Regions from separate parts of the Eubacterium sp. AB3007 genome, predicted to be linked through region 3. Evidence: riboswitches for the same ligand, from Rfam matches in the RefSeq annotation. Region 3 holds a riboswitch; each other region holds the start of a gene.
The links. A riboswitch is a leader RNA that binds a small molecule or an ion and turns the genes downstream of it on or off. The one in region 3 is predicted to bind cobalamin.
Positions count from the first base shown of each region.

Region 1: it holds a riboswitch for cobalamin, as region 3 does, so the genes downstream of both, P156_RS0106570 (sirohydrochlorin cobaltochelatase) here and P156_RS0109855 (hypothetical protein) in region 3, are expected to answer to the same signal.
Region 2: it holds a riboswitch for cobalamin, as region 3 does, so the genes downstream of both, P156_RS0105985 (carboxypeptidase-like regulatory domain-containing protein) here and P156_RS0109855 (hypothetical protein) in region 3, are expected to answer to the same signal.
Region 4: it holds a riboswitch for cobalamin, as region 3 does, so the genes downstream of both, P156_RS0104450 (hypothetical protein) here and P156_RS0109855 (hypothetical protein) in region 3, are expected to answer to the same signal.

Region 1 covers NZ_JIAD01000001.1:1,379,380-1,383,597, forward strand. Annotated here, with positions in the region: gene P156_RS0106560 (6-phosphofructokinase) at 1-110, opposite strand, end outside; gene P156_RS0106565 (hypothetical protein) at 271-762, opposite strand; gene P156_RS0106570 (sirohydrochlorin cobaltochelatase) at 769-1,944, opposite strand; cobalamin riboswitch at 2,070-2,259, opposite strand; gene P156_RS0106575 (DUF819 domain-containing protein) at 2,350-3,591, opposite strand; gene hemB (porphobilinogen synthase) at 3,619-4,218, opposite strand, start outside.
Region 2 covers NZ_JIAD01000001.1:1,218,555-1,222,772, forward strand. Annotated here, with positions in the region: gene P156_RS0105980 (hypothetical protein) at 1-1,209, opposite strand, end outside; cobalamin riboswitch at 1,379-1,586, opposite strand; cobalamin riboswitch at 1,821-2,042, shown strand; gene P156_RS0105985 (carboxypeptidase-like regulatory domain-containing protein) at 2,228-4,218, shown strand, end outside.
Region 3 covers NZ_JIAD01000001.1:2,074,184-2,078,401, forward strand. Annotated here, with positions in the region: gene P156_RS12385 (immunoglobulin-like domain-containing protein) at 1-1,209, shown strand, start outside; cobalamin riboswitch at 1,366-1,624, shown strand; gene P156_RS0109855 (hypothetical protein) at 1,740-3,137, shown strand; gene P156_RS0109860 (hypothetical protein) at 3,631-4,218, shown strand, end outside.
Region 4 covers NZ_JIAD01000001.1:884,319-888,536, reverse strand. Annotated here, with positions in the region: gene P156_RS0104470 (prephenate dehydratase domain-containing protein) at 1-271, shown strand, start outside; gene P156_RS0104465 (chorismate mutase) at 273-533, shown strand; gene P156_RS11565 (shikimate kinase) at 554-1,744, shown strand; gene aroQ (type II 3-dehydroquinate dehydratase) at 1,744-2,175, shown strand; cobalamin riboswitch at 2,193-2,375, shown strand; gene P156_RS0104450 (hypothetical protein) at 2,548-4,218, shown strand, end outside.

The DNA.
Region 1 (4,218 bases), 690 kb from region 3:
TATCCTCTTTCTTTCGCGGTTCTGTACACACCCGCCAGAGACGAGTTGATGGCCGCGGTAGGACCTCCGGATTGTCCTACGATAACATTCCTCTTTTTCTGTTTCTTCATGGTTAATCTCCTTACATAAACTTTACCTTATTACTCTATAACAAATTCCCCTTGATTGCAATGTTTTTTTGAACAAAGACCAGAAAAGGCTGCCCGCGCGGGACAGCCTCTTCTGTGGAAATACCTTACTTAAATTATATTCCGGACTCATCGCCCGTACTCACTCCTGCAATGGCTTCGGATCTGTCACCTTGACCTTGTGGTCGTACCAGTTGCCGTGGGTCCCGATCAGCGCCACATCGAACTCCTGGTCGATGGCCGGCACCGGGATATCGAACCCGTAGACGGTCTGCTTGTACCCATCGTCGTAGGTAACCTGATCCTCTGTCGGTTGGATGAGCTCCGCTCCATCCTTCTGCGCGTCTTTCTTCTTTCCGTAGAACAGATTGGTGATGCGCTTGGACTGCAGCGTCACATGGATGGTCATCTGGCCATCCTTCACGGTGAGGATTCCCTGGTCGTTCTTTGACTCGTTCACGTGGAACATACTGCTGTCCGTGGTGAACGTTGCGGTGTACTGACCATCTGTCAGGCCCGCCTTCTCCGCAGGGCTTTGTGTACCGCCGCTGCAGGCACAAAGCACGGTTCCCAGGGAGAGCAGCAGCAGGCAGATCACCAGCAGCCGCCCCTTCAAAGCTAATTGTCTGAACATCCCCATTTACTTGTTGATCGCATCCTTGGCGTGGTCAACGTACATCTCCTGGATGGCCTTGATCTCGCCCAGACCTGTGATCTGGCAATCCACACTGTCAAATGCCTTGGCAGCGGTGAACTGGCTTACCCAGGATTCCGGATCGTCTGCATCTGCCATGTCGTTGTGGGCATGGTCACCGGCAACGACCATCAGCGGGCGCAGGATGACCTTCTTGTAGCCGGCCTTCTTTACCTTCTCGATGACCTTGTCACAAGCGGTATCCTCAGGCTCACCCTCAACGGTGCCGATGAAGACGTTCTTGTAGCCCAACTCGTCCATCTGCTTCTGCATCTGGTCATAGGTGATGTTGGCCTCGTGAGAGGTTCCGTGTCCCATGAATACGAAAGCGGTGCCGTCCTTCTCAGCAGCGTCCAGATCGTCATACTTGGCGTCCTTGACAGCGGCCTTGGTGACAGCCTTGGCGCATCTTTCCTTATCCTCGTTGATGACGGAGGCATCCTTGCCTACCTCACCCAGCAGAGGCTCTGCGAACTTCAGGGAATCGAACTTGTCCTTATACTCGTTGATGGCCTCGACCACTTCGTCGTACTCCTTACCCTTCATCAGGTGAGTCGGCACGACTACCAGCTCCTTGACCTTGTTTTCCTCAGCGCGGGCCAGTGCCTGCTTGATGTTGTCGATCTTCTCGCCGTCACGGGCAAAGATGTGGTTCATGATGATCTGAGAGGTGAACGCTCTTCTGACAGCCCAGTCAGGGTTGGCTTCCTGTACAGCCTTCTCGATGGAACCGATGCAGGCCACTCTCTTATCGTTGAAGGAGGTACCAAAGCTGACCACCAGGATCTCCTTGTCACCGATCTTGTCTCCGTTCAAAGGATCGTCCTTGGAGGCATCGCCGGTGTCGTCACCGAAGTAACCCGGATCTGCTTCCTCACCCTCGACCATTTCCTTCTGCTCATCGGTCAGTGCATCCCACTTGGCCTTGGCATCCAGGCACTGCTGCTCAGTGTCCTCAGACCACTCGCCTACGTAGATTGCATCGATGGCGTCTGCACAGGCCTGTGCCGCTTCCTTGTCAGCATCTCCGCCGCCGCTCTCTTCTGTCTGTGAGCCACCGCAACCGGTCATGAATACTACCGCCATCATGACTGACAGCATCAAAACCAATAATTTCTTCATAACTACAACTCCTTTAGTTAATAGTGAAACAATTGCCGATGAATACAAAAAGCCCTCTGTCTGTACAACACAAACAAAGGGTCTCTCTCGTAAAAAACCAAATACACAACCCATTGCTCGTGGCGGGGTCTCCCCCTCCTGATGGTCGGTCTCCTGAGTTACAGATCTACGCGCCAGCCTCCTTCCCGGTCTCCCAGTGGTATAATGGCCATTGCTCCCTGATTACAGTAACGAGAACTCTGCAGGAATCTCACCTGCTTCCCGGTGGCAGGCTCTCCCGAAGGACAAAGCCTGTTCCCCATCAGTTGTATTCATCACTTATGAATCTACCACAAAAATAACAGGCTGTCAATCAACGCCTCCAATAATCAACAATGCGAGGCATAAGTTGTCTCTGGGGAAACTCTACGCCCCCAGCAGGTTGCCAACAATGACCCCCAGATAGGTGCCGATCACATACCCAAAGGTACCGATGAGCATCACCGGCCCCACCAGTTTGCTCCACCCCTGAGAGATGGCCATGCCGGCCGCCGTGGTAGGCCCTCCGATGTTGGCATTGGAGGCCATGATGCAGTCTTCCAGATCGAACCGAAGCAGCTTGCCCCCCGCGAAACAGAACAACATGTTGCAGGCCACCATGATCCCGGTGAACAGGAACAGGGCAGGGGTCTGGGTGATGATCACTATGATGGAGGCCGGTACACCGATGACGAAGAAGAACAGGTAGATGAAATACGTCCCGATCTCCTGGGATCCGTTGAGTTTCCCGATCTTGTCCCCCGCATAGGTGGCCATCAGCATGGACAGGGTGGCGATCCAGATATACTGCGAGCCGAAGAAGGCGTTGATCATGGAAAGCAGCATGTTGCTGGTAGGGACCAGCTCCCCGATGAACCCGCCGATGAGTTTGGATAGCCAGACGATGATCACGGTGTAGGCCAGGTTCATGGCTACATCCTTCAGAGAAATCCCCTTCCGGCTCCAGAAGGCCGCCGCCTGGTTTTCGCCTCCGGCTGCGTGGCCCGCCGCCACCTCATCGATGTGGGGATGGCCGAAATGCCTGCGGAAGAATTTCATTCCCGCGAACATGATCAGCACAAAGAAATATACCGCCATCAGCAGGTTGTCCGCCACGGTGGCGGCTCCCACCACCTCTCCGGTGACGCTGAATTCGTCCGACAATGCCGCCAGATTCAAGCTGCCGCCGATGTAAGTCCCGGTCATCATGGCCGCCACTCCGGCAGGTTCCGGCACCATGTTCTTCAGCAGTGTGAAAGAGATGGCTGCTCCCACCAGTGTCCCCACCGCGCCGATCAGGAAGATGATCAGGATCCGTCCCGTCTCCTTCCAGATCACCTTCAGGTTGCACTCCATCAGGAGCAGCGGGATCGCCATAGGCACCGCGTAGCCCCAGATGACATCGTCATACAGTGCTGAGTTGATGGGCAGGATCCCCAGGTTGGACAGGATCATGGCCAACACCAGACAAAGGATGCACCCTGAAGCTTTCGCTGCCCAGTCATACTTTTGCTCCAGATAGATCGCCAGCGCCACTCCTGCACAAAGCACGAACAACAGGCTCCATGTATCGTCAGCTGCCACCAGAGAATCTCTCCCCAGCCACGGCTGGAATATCGCACTTAACACTTTGTTACCTCACTCCGCCATTCCGGCTCATCCAATCTTTCCTGCGTCGATCATTGCCGCGATTTCTTTCGCGAAGTAGGTGATATACATGCCAGCTCCCGCACGGAAGGCTCCCACTGCCATCTCTCCCACGATGCGCTCTTCGTCGATCCAGCCCTGGGCCGCTGCCGCCTTCACCATACTGTACTCCCCGCTGACACTATAGGTAGCGATGGGGATATCGGTGGCATCCGCCACCTCCCGAATCAGATCTCCGTAAGCCATCGCAGGCTTGACGATGAGGAAATCCGTCCCTTCCTCCACGTCCAGCATGGCCTCCTTCAGGGCCTCCCTGCGATTGTGGAAATCCATCTGATAACTCTTCCGATCACCGAACTGGGGCGCGCTGTCCGCCGCCACCCGGAAGGGACCGTAGAAGGCAGAGGCGAATTTCACCGCGTAGGACATGATGGGGGTGTTGACGAACCCGGCTTTGTCCAGTTCCTGGCGAATGGCGGTGACGTGGCCGTCCATCATGTCGGAGGGCGCCACCACATCCGCGCCGGCCTCCACCTGAGTGCGGGCGATCCTGGCCAGCATGGGCAGGGTGTCATCGTTGTCCACGTAGCAGTCGTGGAGGATGCCGCA
Region 2 (4,218 bases), 860 kb from region 3:
ACTTCCCATCTCGAGAACAAGATCAGCCTTGTAGTTATTAGAATTTGGCCCCCCAACTGTATCCAACTTTGCGGAGTTCACCTTCAGCATCTTGACATTGTTTGTCACTGTGATATCTCTACTGAACTCATAGTCACCTGTAACCAATGTACCTGCCGCACGATCAAGCTCCATCTGTCTGGGATAAAACGCTCTTGCCAGAGAGTTCTGCCCCTGCAGATACTTCTGATAGTAGGAATCAGACACCGCCACCAGCGGCATATAAGACTCCCCATCTTCCACCGGAATTCTGAATTCCCACTTACCGGCTGCATTCAAATAGCCGTGGATCCACGAGTCATTCCCATTATCTTTGCTGCCATCTCCATTGGCTACAGCCTGCTCATAGGTTCCCTTGTACAGTTCATGATAGCCTTTACCGCTAAGAGACATGACCAGGTAAGTCTTCCCCTCTGTGGTTTCCAGCGATGCTGTCTCGGCTTTGAACATGCCAGTGTTATTAGTGATGGCCAGATTAACAGGTTCTTCGATAGTAGTACTCAACGAATACATGATCGGTCTTGGCATACTCGAGGAGACTCCGCCGAAGTAGGTCACACCGTTCAGGTCCACCGGAATCGGGTAGTTATTATTCGAATCGCGCTCGATTGACTTACCACCGACCCACACACTTGGGTATGAAGTCAGTTTGGCTTTCGTTGCCGCACCACTCGTCACATAGATGTTGGCTGTCGCCTGACCGTTCTCCACGGTGACGCTCTCAACCCACCAGTTTCTTGTGCGGCTCGAATCACTCTTACCCTTGTCGGACTGGGAACTGACGGCCGGCTCAGATGTTGTCGTGTAGGTACCATCTGTCAATACGGTGTTCGTATCGATCTCATATGAGCGCACTGCCCACAAAGCGGCCTCCAGAACGCGGCCGTAGGACTGACCGTCTCCGGATGGATGGTTGAATGTTTTGTCGATCGTCGCCTGATCCTCTGCTGAAAGAGCCTCATAGTCGGTCTGAATAGCTTCGACCTTTTCGCGATCCTCAGCTTTGAAATCACGCGGATCGTTGGACAATTCCCCAATCGCTGCTGTAACGCTTTCCAGAGTCGGGCTACTCGTCCCTTCCCCATCCGCAAACGCAGCCACGCTGCTGAATGCAAACACCACACACACTGACAGCAACAGCGTCAGTATCTGTTTCAACTTACTATTCATACTTCCTCCTTCTCATGACACAATGTTTTGTGAAATAACCACGCGCATCGCTGACCGCCCGCATCTTCGGTACGCAGGGCCCAAAAACCAGCACGACCTCCTCCACAAACCATGGAGAAGGTCTACACATAACAAAAGAAATATTGACGAACCTTCTTCGGAAGTTCATGGCATCAATCTCAGATTCGGCAGGTTTCCTGACTCTGGTTCCTCGCAACAGTACGTCTTCTCAGGACTTGCGCCGTTGCAGGCTGTTTCCCAATGACATCGTGTACCGAAACTCCCCATTACAGTGACCGGATCGTCCAGGACTTGCACCTGATTCCCTATTATCCCACGGCCGCGCAGGCCGGGGCACCGAACTGGCTTCGTATTCAGTTTTACGCTTCTAATATTCTACCATAAATCTGCCGCCTGTCAATGAGGAATCTACCGCGGGATGCGGGCCTGAGGAGAAAGGACCCGAATAGCGACAGGAATGTCGCGTGGGGAAACTCTCAGGTGAACAGAGTATTGATTTCGATACTACCCGCACCCCTTCCCTGTGCAGTCATCTTCCAAAGACAGGTTCTGTGTTGACAGTTACCCCATTACCGCAGTATAATTACGGGTGGAATAGTACGCTTTGCAGTGCCCTGCGGTAATAGCGGGGATAATAGGGAATCGGGTGGAAATCCCGAGCGATCCGGTCACTGTGAGGGGAGATGCGTACAGCGATCGCCATTGGACGGCTACGTCAGGTGAATCAGTCGATTCGCCCGCCTCCGCCCGAGAAGGAGCTGTACACGATGGATCCCTGAGCCAGGAAACCTGCTGCATTGTAAGTTGGAGAAACGCTTCCGGAGAAAGCTGTCCAATCACACCATGCAGTGGGGTCTGCATTTTTGATGTGTTTATGAACTGTCTTCTCGCAGGAGGAGGCAGTTTTTCTTGTTGTGGAGAAGGCAATGCCGGCAGAGTTCCCCAGAAGCGTACAAGTCATTTCATCATAAGGATTACAATGAAAGGAAAAGAATCTATGAAAACACACTTGAAAAAGGTGATGGCGCTTCTGCTATCTGCAGCGGTGGCTTTGTCCATGATGAGCGTTCCTGCATTTGCGGACGAAAACCCCACGGGCACAGGCAGCGCGACTCTGGCAGACGGAACCTATACCATCGACGCGGATCATTATGCGTTCGATGGCGGCACCGGCAAGGCCAGGCTGACCTGCACCAGCGTCACCATCAAGGACGGGCAGGCTACAGGTGAGTTCACAGCCAGCAGCGCAAACATGTCACACGTTCATATCGGAACCGTTTCCGCAGAGAGCGAGGAGCTCTCCATATATGATCCGGATACGGACCAGATGGGCGCAGACACTTTTAAGATTGAGAACAAGAAGGTCACCCTGCCTGTAAAACTGAACGAGAAAACAGCGATCAGCGCCAGAACAACGGCGATGTCTCAACCGCACTGGATCAATTACACCTACATGATCACCATCGATCCTTCCCAGAAACCGGATGAACCTGGCCAGGGTGGTTCCGACCAGCCAGCAGACCCCACAGATCCCACCGGCCCCACAGATCCGACAAACCCCACGGATCCTTCCCAGCCAGAAGAGATCACTGACGGGACCTACACCGCAACCGGATTCAAGACAGATGTGACGACCGATGCCAGCGGCATGATCGTGGTATCGAAGGCTACTGTTGTCATCAAGGATGGAAAGGCCACCGCCATCGTCACCATGAAGGGAACCGGCGCCGATCGCTTCTATGTTTCCGACACCGCCACCAAGGACACCATCATCGCTGAGGCCGTGGAAGAAGAAAAGAAAGAAGTCGGCGGCAAGGAAAGCAATCTGTTGGGTGGGCTGATTCTGCCGGAGAGCAACGCTTACACCTTCTGGCCCGTGCCCATCACTCTGGGAGAGCCGAAGGTTTACGCTGCCCGTTCCGCCAGCCACTTTGCCAAGCAGGACAAGACCCCGGACAAGTATTACTACGTCCACGACTTCCAGATCGACAAGGAAAACCTGAAGCGCGTCAGCGACAGCACAGAGATCATGACACCGCAGCAGGATGCTCAGCGCTACATGGACCAGTACTTCTCTAACGGGACCATCAGCAGCGACCATGCGGATGCCATCAAGGGCAAGGGAACCAATGTCACAGTGCCTTACTATGATACTACCGGGACCGAGATAAAAAGTTTTATCTTCAAGCGTAGTAACAAGTTCCGGGCGGGCTGGTTCATCGACAGCAGCATCCTGAAGACGACTTATTTCTCCAGCACCAACCTGAAGAAGATCCGTTATCCGGAAGGCAAAAACGGCACGGTCACCTTCAGCCCGAAAGCAGCCTACAGAGATAGCGGCATGGACTTCACGGCCACGCTAAAACTCTACCCCGCCGACACTGGCTACGATCAGTACGATGGAAACGGTGTGTACTATGACAAGGAGCCTCTGGCGGAGCGCACCTTCCACATCACCGTCCAGGACAAGCCCGTCATCGACTTTGATGTGACGGTGGATGTAACCGACATGAAGACCAAAGAGGCGATCGATGGCGCCACCATCAAGGTGGTGGACGAGGCAGACAATACCGAGATCACCCCGAATGCCGATGGTACCTTCAAACTCAATTCCCTGAAGAAATATACTATCTCCGTCTCCAAGGAAGGCTTTGTGGCACAGGGAGGCGCCGCCGAGGCGACAAAGACCGGCTACTCACCGGCCAAAGAGGAGCACGTGGTGCTCTCTCTCCTCAAGGAAGCAGACAGCATGCACACTGTGAAGTTCCACGTGAAGGATCAGCTGGGCGAGGATGTACCCGAGCCTGTGATCACTGTCACCAGAAGCGGAGAGACCGTGGCACCAGAAGCAGACGGAAGCTACCGCCTGTACGATGGGATCCAGTACAACTGCGCCGTGTCCAAGGACGGTTACCAGGAGAGCCAATACAACTATCTCAAGCCCACCGAGGATGTTGTTCAGGAGATCACCATCAAGAAGTATCTGGA
Region 3 (4,218 bases):
AAGAAACAGGCCGCCGCAGAACTGGAGAAGGCTGTCAATGAAGCAAAGCTGGCGCAGAACCCCATCAGCGAGGAGATTCAGGTCAGTGTAAGTAATTTTGAGAAAGCGAACAAGTTCGACTTTGTGCCGCAGGAAATCGTAGTCTGGAGTAACGCCGCGGAGAAATACGGCGAGACCAGAGATATCGATGCCGGAAATGCAGGGAAGGTCACCTTTGCGGATGTGGTCTACACTATCCACGAGATGAAATACGGCGGTGCCTTCACGAAAGAAGATGTCAAGGACTATATCGAGATCAGCAATTCCGGATACTTCGGTAAGCTGTTCAAGGTTTCTACACTTAACATCTCCTACCTGATCAATGAGGATCTGACCATGACCGGCGGTGCTTTTGCGACTGCATTGGATGATGGTGATCAGGTGGCTCTGTACAAATACCTCGACGAGACGAACTACTCGGATCTCTACACGCACTTCACTGAGACAAAGAAGACCGTGAAAGAGGGAGAGGCGTTCTGGCTTCAGATCGAAGGGATCGGTTGGTCGCACCCGCTCGGTGCTGTCAAGAAGTACGATGGGGAAGAAGTCCTGGCCTCTCAGTATGACAAGGACGGGAATCTGACTGCTATCAAAGGCTCCAATATGAGCAAGGACGGCAAGGTGAAACTGGTGTTCAAGAAAGCGGGCACCTATGATGTGACAGCCTCCGGCATGGTGAATGGAGCGTACACGGATTACACCGACTGGCAGAATCCGAAGCAAGTTGAGGATGTTCCTGTTCCGATCGTGCTCCCACACTGCAAGGTTACCGTGCTCCCGGCAGATAAGAAACCAGCGAAATCGTCTGTTCCAGCTGTCAAGAAGATCAGCACCATCACGGTCAATGTCAAGACCGTAAACAAGAAGGTCGTTGCCAACGCCGTGAAGAAGGCGAAGGGAGATAGTGCTTCTATTAAGACAATCGTCCTCGGTAAGAAGGTTAAGAAGATCAAGAAGGGCACATTCAGCCAGTACAAGAATCTGACGACTCTTACAGTCAAAACCAAGAAACTGAAGAAGAAGAGGATCAAGGGTGCCCTGAAAGGGTCTGCTATCAAGACCGTCAAGGTTCAGATCGGCAAGAAGAAGGTCAACAAGAAGTATGTAAAGAAATATAAGAAGATCTTCACCAAGAAGAAAGCCGGAAAGAAAGTGATGGTCACGATGTGATCGGACACATATGAGTTATCCATGTGCGAGACTGCTGCTTCAGAGCAGCAGTCTCATTTTTCCCCCTGAGAAACATAATCGATAATGGATGTATTCCTGGACGTTTTTGGGGAGAGTACTTGCAATCGACTGCGACAGAGATTATAATGAACCTATAGTTTAATAATGCTCTATCATGACTCTGCGGCGTATGGCGGCAGGGGTGAGGGAACCGGGTGGGATTCCCGGGCATACAACGGTGCTGTGAGCACAGGAGTCGTCCTTCATGGCGAAAGCCGGTCATTGGGGGAATCTGAGAAGGCGAGGGACGGTGTGGAAGTAATGGCGTAAGCACGTGCACAAAACCAGGGCAGGTGCTAGATGTCATACTACAGCTGTGTAAGCCAGAAGACCTATGATGAGAGATAATGCACACTTGTTTGGAGTGTGGTTGGGGATACGAGAATTAACGGTCGTAGCAGTCTTGCTACGACCGTTTTTTTTCCTCGGGTGAGCCAGATAGAGCGGTGTGAAGAGAAAGGAGAAAGTTGATGAAACAGAACATGTTGCTGAAAAGAGTGACAACTGTGTTGCTTTCACTGGCGATTACAGTGGTGTTCATGCCAGCATTTGCATTCGCAGATGCAGCCTCTGATATCACCGTGTTCATGACTGTGAGTAATGCGGGTGAACTGGCAAAGGCCAAGGATGGAAGCATGATGGCTTGGAAGGAAGTCACGGTCAAAGATCTGGATGCAAGCGGGGACTTCTCTTATGACGAGGCTCTAGTTGCAATGCACAAGGAGTATAATTCCGAAGATGGATACGATCCTGGCTCAGGCATGGTAAAAAAAGTCTGGGGCGTACAGGGAGGTTCTTATCTGTTCTATATTAATGGGCAGGGAATTAAAAACGATGTAAAGCATGACACAGTTTCAGACGGTGACTATCTAGTAACGGGAATTCTTTCTGATACCTCCATTTACTCGGACTGGTTTACAACGTTTGACAATGAAGGGACAGTCAAGGCGAAGACAGGTGAAGCAATCAATCTCAAGATCAAAGGACATCTGGGGATGGCGTATATGCCCGATGATTTGAAGGACTCCCCGATCAAGGATATGTCCGTTGGATATTACAAAGATGGACAGTTTGTTGATACCGGTGCCAAGACAGACGCTGAAGGGAACTGCACCGTTTCCTTCGACAAGCCTGGAACGTATATCGTATCCGCTAAAGGCAAAGTTAAGAGTGCCACTGTATCTGTGTACACGATTCCCGCTGGTGAAATAGATGGCAAAAAGTATGCAAGCAGAATGGATTGGTCTACTTATGATTCGTTCGTGCTTTATACCGAAAAGAGTTATGGAGATGGACCGTATCCGCAGGATGAAATCAAAGAAATAGATTTCTCGTATTGGAGTGACCTTTCTGAAGAAGAACAGGCCGCATATAACTTGGTGTATATTAATAATTATGTAAGCCAGTACGAGGCTTACTATCCCGCGCTTTTGGATGCGCCGACCATTGCGCCCGCATGCGTGATCACTGTTGAAGAGAAAGACAAGACCCCGGTCAAGCCATCCACTCCGGCACCAAAGAAAGTTCCAACCGTCACAGTCAAGGCCAAGACCGTGGATGCCAAGACAGTTGCTGAAGCGGTGAAGAAGGCAGGCGGATCTGCGGACAGCGTCACCAGTTTTGTGCTCGACAAGAAGGTCAAGAAGATCAAGAAGGGCACATTCAGCCAGTACAAGAATCTGACGACTCTTACAGTCAAAACCAAGAAACTGAAGAAGAAGAGGATCAAGGGTGCCCTGAAAGGGTCTGCTATCAAGACCGTCAAGGTCCAGGTGGGCAAGAAAAAGACCAACAAGAAGTACGTGAAGAAATACAAGAAGATCTTCACCAAGAAGAACGCTGGTAAGAAAGTCAAGGTCACCATGTGATCTATGTTAATTGATCTGTTGAAGAGAATGCTGCCCCGGAGATCGAGTGTCCCGGGGCGGTTGATTTCGCGTCTGATCGGTGGTTCTGCTACAAAATGGCCGAATGCTCGTTTTTTGTAGTAGGTTTGGAGCATGACCTACTACAAAAACATGGAGCGGTGGCGATTCTGTAGTACATTATTCTACAGAATCCAGTGATTCCCAGAAAAATGTAGAAAAAGTTCCTGATAAACGAGCAATTAATATACATTTTTTCCTTATATTTACAGAAGATGAGATTGTGAGTGCTACAAAAAACGCAAGAAGCGGAGTTTTTGTAGCAGGTGAGCAGTAAAACCTACTACAAAAAATCCTGTTTCTTAGAAAAGTGTAGTACGCCTCTCGAGGACCTTCCGAAACTCTCCCGAAAACAGCGATAATATTGCTTCCGTTGTGTTTTCGGTGGGTATGTTATATACTGGTAAGGTAAATCTAATTAAAAGGTGGTATTACAATGAGACACAGTAAGAGAATCCTGCGGGCTGCCGCATGGGCATTGGCAGTGCTGATTGTGCTTTGTCTGGCCGGGTGCGGCAACTCGTCTGATCTGAATGGAGACGATCTGAACGATGTGTTGCAGAAGGCCTGCAGCTATACCGTAGATGAGGTGGGAACGCTTGATGCGTCGGAGGAGAGTTCGGCTTGGCTCATCTTCGGCTGCGACAAAGCAAACGCGGATGCTCTCACCGACGAGGATTATGATGACTACTATGACAATGTCCGGCTCCTGGTGAAGAACACCGGTGGTGTCCTCAGCGAGGACCGGTACACTGCCTATGAGCGGGTATCCATAGCGGTGGAGACCCTGGGAGCGGATCCGGAAGATGTGGAAGGGTACGACCTGATGGCGCCGGTAGATGACTATGACAAGGTCTGTGCTCAGGGGATTAATGCGGAGATCTACGCGCTGATCTCTGCCAACTATGTTGGTTATGATCTGAAAAATGAGCGGGAGTACCTGGATGATATCCTGGATGCTCAGGCAGAGGATGGGGGGATCTCCTTCGATGGGAAGAACGGAGATCTGGATATCACCGCCATG
Region 4 (4,218 bases), 1.2 Mb from region 3:
GGAGATCTACCCGGGGGCCAACAAGACCTCGATGATGCTGTCCGTGGCACATCGTCCGGGGGCGCTGTACAATGTGCTTTCCAGTTTCAATGCGCTGGGGATCAACATTTCCAAACTGGAGTCAAGGCCCATCGGCAGTCGGGATTTTGTGTACCGCTTCTATTTTGATATCGATGCGGAGGCGTACTCAGAAAAGTTTATTCGTCTGATGAACCAGATCCAGGAACTGTCTGCGGAGTTCCGTTATCTTGGAAGCTACAGCGAGGTATGACATGGAATTGAAGGACTACAGAGCTGAGATCGACAGGATCGACAGGGAGATCGTCTCACTGTTTCAGCAGCGCATGCGGACCTGCGAAGGGATCGCCAGATACAAGCAGGCAAACAACCTGCCCGTGATGGATACTGGCCGGGAACTGGAGAAGATCGATCAGGTCAGGGGACTTGTTGATAAGGATATGGAAAAATATATAGAATTGTTATATAATGTAATTATGAAGATGAGCCGAGCTCATCAGAAGGAAATCGTGTAGAACTAACTTAGGAGGAGAACATGGCTAAGTATGGTCTGATCGGGGAACACCTTTCCCACAGTTATTCCCCGATGATCCATAAGATGTTCGGGGATTATGAGTATGATCTGCTGGAAGTGACGGAAGAGGAACTGCCCTCCCTGTTGCATTCCGAGGAGTACCAGGGGTTTAATGTGACGATACCGTACAAGACCATCGTATCGGGGATGTGTGACGAGATCAGCAATACCGCACACAGGATCGGAGCGGTGAACACAGTGGTGAAGCGGGAGGATGGCACGCTGTACGGCTGCAACACCGATTATCTGGGATTTCGCTATCTGATGGAGAAGAACAAGATCTACCCCGGTGGTCAGAAGTGTCTGATCTTCGGAAGCGGAGGAGCGTCCAGGACGATCCAGTGTGTGCTGGAGGATCTCGGTGCCAAGGAGATCGTCGTCATCTCCCGCAACACAGAGGAGAACTACAACAACATCGGCCGTCACCACGATGCTACGATCCTGGTCAACGCGACACCGGTGGGCATGTACCCGGACAACCTGCGGAAGCTGGTGGATCTGGGGCAGTTCGACGAACTGAAGGGCGTTGTGGATGTGATCTACAATCCGGCGCGGACGCTTCTGATCCTGGACGCAGAGGCTCGGGGGATCCCCTGTGCCAGCGGCCTTGACATGCTGGTCGCGCAAGCCTGGGAGTCAAGCGAGCTCTTCCAGGGGACGGACATTGACAAGGACGAGATACTGGAGGTAGCAGAAGCCTTGCGGGCGGAGATGCAGAACATGATCCTGATCGGTATGCCGGGAGCCGGCAAGACCATGCTGGGACGTAAGATGGCCAAGGCCCAGGGAAGGGAATTCCTGGACGTGGACGACATGGTGGAAGAACGGGAAGGCATGTCGGTTGCAGAGATCTTTGCCCAGAAGGGGGAGGCCTACTTCCGGAAGATCGAGACAGAGGAACTGGAGAAGGCCTGCAAGCGGACCGGCGTGGTGATCGCCACCGGTGGTGGTGTGGTGAAGACCAAGCGTAACTACAACATTATCCGCCAGAACGGACGGGTGGTCTGGATCAAGCGGGATCTGGACAAGCTGGAGACAGACGGAAGACCGCTCTCCATCTCCACACCGGTGCAGCAGCTGTACGACGAGCGGAAGGATCTCTACGAGTCGTGGAGCGACTATTTTATCGATAATAACCAGGAGATGAAATGATGCGTGTCATGGTCATCAACGGTCCCAATCTGAATATGCTCGGGATTCGGGAACCGGAAATCTACGGGAGCAAGACCTACGAGGATCTGATCCATTACATGGAAGGGGCTGCAGAGGCGCTGGACGTGGAGATCGTGGAGTTCTACCAGTCCAACCACGAGGGGGATCTGGTCGATGCAATCCAACGGGCCTACAGCACTTGCGACGGGATTGTGATCAACCCGGGGGCCTACACTCACACCAGCATCGCGCTTTTGGATGCGGTGAAGACAGTAGGACTTCCCGTGGTGGAGGTGCACATCTCCGACCCGGACAAACGGGAGACGTTCCGCAAGCGGTCGTATATCCGCAGAGCCTGCATCGCCACGGTGAAGGGCATGGGGCTGGATGGGTATATCGAGGCACTGAAGATATTGACAAGACATCAATAATATGATATAAATAGTGATGTTTGTTTCAATTTTTGTGTTCTCTCGCAAGAGAGCTAAGAGGGAAACAGGTGAAAGTCCTGTGCGTTCCCGACGCTGTAATTGATTTGGGTCCTTCACTATGCCAATGGCTTTGTCTGCTGTGAAGGCGAGGGGCCGTATCGTCATGAGCCAGAAGACCTGCACAAAGATTATTTATATATGTAGCGGATGACTATATGTATAGATCGAGAGAGGACACACCTTGGCATAATGAAGGTACTGGCTTAGGCAGGCGAGTCCGATGTTTACGTAATGTTGCTTACAGGAAATCTGTGTGATCGAACGGTTTTATATGGGCCTCCGTTGCATATGAGATGCAAAGGAGGTTTTTAATTGAAGAAAATCGGAAGTAGACTGACAGTAATCATGTTGTCTGTCATGTTGGTGGTGACCATGATGGTGCCATCGGTCTCGTTTGCGGCAGATGGCAGTGAGACAGAAGGGATACAGGAAGCCACTGCGGCACCGGCGCAGGTGCTGGAGGATGGTACGTATAGTGCGGTGGCCACCACGGACAGCGGAATGTTCAAGTTTTCAAAATGTACCCTGTATGTGCAGGATGGTATTATGAGTGCGGTGCTGTCCCTCTCAGGGAGCGGGTTCAACCGCCTGTACCTTGGATCGGCCAAGAAAGCAGCGTCTGCAAATGCAGACGATCTTCTTTACTATGCTGATGAGGATGGGCATTTCACATTCTGGCCTGTACCGGTGCGGGCGCTGGACGAAGAGATCCAGGTCGCGGCGCATGCCTATAGAGACGGCAGAGATACCTGGTATGATCACAAGGTGACCATCAAATCTGCAGGATTGAGCAAGGTGAGTGATGGCATACAGCGTCCTTCTAAGAAACTGGAAGCAGCAAAATACATCCAGCAGCATTACGTTGCGGAAGGGATCTTTGCGGACGAGGGCGATGCTACGCTGTCGGGAGATGGCTATCTGGTATCTGCTTACAACGACAAGGGCGAGAAGGTAGAGGCCTTGAAGCTTAAGCAGCCGGAGAATGGCATCTTCAAAAGCGGATGGACGTTCTCGGATGAGACGCTGTTTGGTGGCGCAAAGTCCTCGGGCAGCAGTTTCTCTCTGGAAGAACTCAAGGAAGACACCAAGGTAGAGGCAACTCTGTCTCTGTATAAGCCGACCGAAAAGGACGAGGCGATCGATGCTGGGACTGCGGAGCCTCTGGCCTCACAGGCGTTCACCCTGTATCTGTCCGCCAGCCCGGCAGAGTCCGCGGCGAGCATCCAGGCAGTGGATGTGCGCACCGGTGAAGTCGTGACCGAGGGCGTAGAGATCAAGGTCACCTGGAAGATTTCCAGAAAAAAGACCGGAGAAGTGAAACCGGATCAGGATGGAAAATACAAGTTGACGCCCGGGACCAAGTATACGGTTAAGGCGACGACGACTGCGGCCTCTGGGTATTATACAGGAAACCAGGTAGAAGGCCGCAGCTATACAGGCAGCTTTGTGCCGAAGACAGTGAGTGAGACCTACGAGATCCCCGTTGTCCCGGAGAAGGACTGTAAGGACCTGATGACGGTCAAGATCATCGATGAGGAGACTGGGGAACCAGTTCCCCAGGCAGAGCTCAAAGTCTCTGTAGGCAAGATAAATGATATTCAGCCAGAGGATGGCAAGTACAGTGTCTGGCACGGCGTCTACACCAACTGTTCGGTGACGGCAGATGGCTATCTGGCCCAGACGGCACGTGTCATTCCGGATCAGCGCGATTACGAGGCCGTGGTGGCGATCCGCAAACCTAGGACCTACCGCGTCAAGCCCCTGTGTGAGGTTCCCTTAGGGTATCCTGAGATGAAGAACAAGACTGTTCAGGCCTTCTTCGATGGGAATGCGGACAGCCCCATGGAAGCCGAGGAGGATGGGGCATATGTGCTGAAGGAGAAAGAACGAGTACAGTTCGTCGTTCAGTCGGAGAACTATTTGGAATGTAAGTGGTTCTATACGGCAGGAAACAAAGATCCGGAGATCCTTGATGTGACCACT